Regions from separate parts of the Celeribacter baekdonensis genome, predicted to be linked through region 2. Evidence: riboswitches for the same ligand, from Rfam matches in the RefSeq annotation. Region 2 holds a riboswitch; the other holds the start of a gene.
The links. Region 2 has a riboswitch for thiamine pyrophosphate ahead of thiB (thiamine ABC transporter substrate binding subunit). Riboswitches for the same ligand answer to the same signal wherever they lie in the genome.
Positions count from the first base shown of each region.

Region 1 (2,202 bases), on a different contig from region 2:
CGAGCTTCCCGATCCTGCAAGCGGTGGAAGTTCCCGCGACTGCGACCACCGTTTACCTGTCCGGCACTGTCCCCGGCGTGCTGAACGCAGATGCGGAAAAAGGCACCATCGCGGCCTATGGCACAATGGAGGAGCAAACCGTCTCCGTGCTGAACCGCATTCAGGCCACATTGGAGTCGCTTGATATGAGCATGGGCGATGTCATCAAAATGCAGGCGTTCCTCGTGGCCGAAGACGGCAAACTGGTGGATTTTAGCGGCTTTATGGACGGCTATACGCAGTTTTTTGGCACAGAAGACCAACCCAACCTCCCTGTTCGGTCCGCTTTGGTTGTCGATGCTTTGGCAAATCCGGGCTTTCTGGTCGAACTCGAAGTGACGGCTGTCCGTCCTTAATCCGGCGCGTCAAATCCACAACACCTTCCGAAGCCACAGCATGCTTTGTGGCTTCGGAACAGTGAGTGTCCGAAGAGAATGCCGATGGGCTGGGCAGGTTTTGTCGCATCGAACGCGGCCATCGCGCGGCGTTTCTGAGCCGTATCAGATCACGGCTATGAGGATCGGCTTTGCCCATGTTTTCGTCCTGCTTTTGATCCCAACGACCTATTCCAACCTCGCGTAATTCTCCTCCAATTGCGCCCGGCACAGCCGTGGCTTTCCTCTTTGGCGCAAACTTATCGGTTGACAGAACGGCCCAGCATTTCGTTAATGCCCCTACGTCAGGGGAGTCCCGCCCAAGGGACTGAGAGGCTGATTGACGGCGGAAACTCCGCCCGAGGTGACGCGACCCTTAGAACCTGACCCAGTTGATGCTGGCGTAGGAAGACCGAAGGGCATTTCCGTACACCTCTACCACGAGGGCGGTCCTTTCGGGCCGCATGGCCCATTTGCGTTTGCGCGCATGGGCGGTGGTCCATGTCTGCTACCCGTTTCACTTGGGTCTCATCGTTATGAGGAGACCGAAATGAAAGACACGATCCCAACACTCACCACCGGCGCTTTGCCTGCCTCGCAAAAAATCTATGTTCATGGCCAGACCCATGAGCTGCGCGTGCCGCTGCGCGAGATTTCCGTGACGGGGGAGGCGCCCTTGCGGGTCTATGATAGCTCTGGCCCCTATACCGACCCGGCGGTGCAAATCGAGATTTCCGAAGGGCTGGCCGATGTGCGCGGCGGCTGGCTTCAGGCGCGCGGTGACATCGAACAATATGAGGGACGGGTGGTGACAGAGGCCGACAACGGCTTTGTGACCGGCACACGCTTGACGCCCGCTTTCCCGAAACAGCGCGATCCATTGCGCGCAGTTGGCACCCGGGCCGTGACCCAGCTCGCCTATGCCAAAGCCGGGGTGATCACACCCGAAATGGAATTCGTCGCCATTCGTGAAAACGAAGGCCGGATGGGGGCCTATACCCGTGATGGCGATCCAATGGGGGCGGAGTTGCCCGATCTGGTCAGCCCTGAATTTGTGCGCCGTGAGATTGCCGAAGGCCGCGCGATCATTCCCGCCAACATCAACCACCGCGAATTGGAACCGATGATCATCGGCCGCAATTTCAAGGTGAAGATCAACGCCAATATCGGCAATTCCGCCGTCACCTCCTCGATGGAAGAAGAGGTGGAGAAAATGGTTTGGGCGATCCGATGGGGTGCTGACACGGTCATGGACCTCTCGACCGGTCGCAACATCCACAACATCCGTGATTGGATCATCCGTAACGCGCCGGTTCCGATTGGCACCGTGCCGCTCTATCAGGCGCTTGAAAAGGTCAATGGGATTGCCGAGGATCTGACGTGGGAGGTGTTCCGCGACACGCTCATCGAGCAGGCGGAGCAGGGGGTGGATTATTTCACCATCCACGCAGGTGTCCGGCTGCACATGATCCCGATGACCGCCAAACGGGTGACCGGGATTGTGTCGCGTGGCGGCTCGATCATGGCAAAATGGTGCCTGCATCATCACCGCGAAAGTTTCCTCTACGAACATTTCGAAGAGATTTGCGACATTTGTCGCCGCTATGATGTCAGCTTTTCGCTGGGCGACGGGTTGCGCCCCGGCTCCATTGCCGATGCCAATGACGAGGCACAATTTGCCGAGTTGCGCACGCTGGGTGAGCTGACCAAAATCGCTTGGGCCAAGGACTGTCAGGTCATGATCGAAGGCCCCGGCCATGTGCCGATGCACAAGATCAAAGCCAATATG
Region 1 is NZ_CP028472.1:202,647-204,848, forward strand. It holds gene DA792_RS00985 (RidA family protein) at 1-395, shown strand, start outside; TPP riboswitch at 711-840, shown strand; gene thiC (phosphomethylpyrimidine synthase ThiC) at 964-2,202, shown strand, end outside.
Region 1: it holds a riboswitch for thiamine pyrophosphate, as region 2 does, so the genes downstream of both, thiC (phosphomethylpyrimidine synthase ThiC) here and thiB (thiamine ABC transporter substrate binding subunit) in region 2, are expected to answer to the same signal.

Region 2 (2,202 bases):
TGCCTTCGATCCCATGCGGGCCGATCTGGGTCATGTAGCCTTTGATCTCAAGGCCCGGCACCAATTCGGCCAAAACCGCGCGTGCAATACCGCCAGCGGCCACACGCGCCGCCGTTTCGCGCGCACTGGAGCGACCACCGCCGCGATAATCGCGGATGCCGTATTTTTGGAAATAGGTGATATCGGCATGACCGGGGCGAAAGGCTTGCGCGATCTCGCCATAATCTTTCGAGCGCTGATCGGTGTTGCGGATCATCAATTGGATCGGCGTACCGGTGGTCTTGCCTTCAAACACGCCAGACAGGATTTCCACTTGGTCCGGTTCGCGCCGCTGAGTGGTGTATTTCGATGTCCCTGGCTTGCGCTTATCAAGCCAGACCTGAAGCATCTCTTCATTGATGGCAATGCCCGGAGGACAGCCATCCACCGTCGCGCCAAGCGCCGGACCGTGGCTTTCGCCCCATGTTGTGAAACGAAACAGATGTCCGAATGTGTTCATGCTCATCGGGTGCTCCTCAGGGTTTCCCCTGCTTTACCCGATGTCACATCTTTGAGCAATCAAGGGAAATCACTCTGTGACGCACATCAATCGCATCGTCTGGTGTCATCGTCACATTGATAAAGCCGCCAAAGCAGAATTGGCTCTGTTGGCCCACAAACATGAACCAACCTGTCTCTCGTGACATGTGGGAGGGGCTTGAACTTCCTGCAAAGGGGCAATAGCGTGACCGACACCTCGGGGTGCTCGTGTGCAACACGGCTGAGATGCGAAAGCGGACCCGTTGAACCTGAACCGGCTAACACCGGCGGAGGGAAGGTATCAGCGATCGACATTCGCCGCCTTTTTCTTCGCCCATTTTTGAATGGAGCGAGCCATGAAATATGGACTGACTTTTGCAGCGCTTGTTGCGGCCACTGCGGCCACTGCAGACCCTTTGACAATCTACGCGCCCGACTATTTTGCCTCTGAGTGGGGGCCGGGTCCGGCGATCAAAGCGGCGTTTGAGGCCGAATGTGACTGTGAGATTGAATATGTCACAGGTGATTTGCTGCCTCGTATTCTGTTGGAAGGTGAGCGGACCAAGGCGGATGTGGCCATAGGCTTCAATTCCGATGTGACTAAGAAAGCCCGCGAAACCGGTCTGTTCGCGCCGCATGGGCTGGATCTGTCACCTTTGACCCTGCCACTTGAGTGGACGGACGACACGTTCTTGCCATTCAACTGGAGCTACACAGCTTTTATCTACGACAACACCAAAATCAAAAATCCGCCAGCGTCTTTCCATGAGTTGGTGAATTCTGACGAGGACTGGTCTATCGCAATCCAAGACCCGCGCACGTCGATCTCGGGGTTGGCTCTGGTGTTGTGGGGCAAAGAGGTATTCGGGGACGACGCCGAGGCGGCATGGGCAAAATTGGCACCGAAAGTCACGACAGTGACCAAGGGGTGGTCCGAGGCCTATGGCCTGTTCACTGATGGCGAGGTGGACATGGTGCTGTCCTACACGACCTCGCCCGCCTACCACATCATCGCCGAAGAAGATAACACCAAGTCCGCCGCACTGTTTGATGAAGGCCACTATTTCATGGTCGAACTCGCCGCGAAACTGAAAGGCACCGATCAGCCGGAACTGGCGGACGAGTTCATGGCTTTTATTCTCTCGCCGACGTTCCAAAACATTATTCCGACGGCGAACTGGTCCTATCCCGCCGCTTTGCCACGTGATCAATGGCCTGAAGCGTTTTCTGAATTGAACTACCCGGAAAAGGCCATTTTCCTGAATGAAGACGAAGCGGATGCGTTGCGGGACGAGGCGATTGCCGAATGGCGCACCGCGTTTTCGCAATAAGGCTTTGGCCGGGGCTCATCGCGGCGGCTTTGGTCGCGGCCTTGAGCCTTGGCACTCTGGGCGTTGTCGCGCTTCGGGCCGAGAGCTTTTCAACACTGTCTAAATTTGACTGGATGGCAGTGCGGTTCACCGTTGTTCAGGCACTGATCTCTGCGGGCCTGTCTGTGGTTTTGGCGATCCCCGTCGCACGTGGTTTGGCGCGGCGTGATTTTTATGGGCGTCGTCTTTTGATCACCCTTTTGGGCGCGCCATTCATCTTGCCGACAATCGTGGCCATTCTCGGATTGACAGCGGTGTTTGGCAAAACAGGATTTGTCTCGATCGCGCTCAATTGGGCTGGATTAGGGCCTAT
Region 2 is NZ_CP028475.1:2,571,401-2,573,602, reverse strand. It holds gene aroC (chorismate synthase) at 1-505, opposite strand, end outside; TPP riboswitch at 728-832, shown strand; gene thiB (thiamine ABC transporter substrate binding subunit) at 876-1,850, shown strand; gene DA792_RS16280 (thiamine/thiamine pyrophosphate ABC transporter permease ThiP) at 1,826-2,202, shown strand, end outside.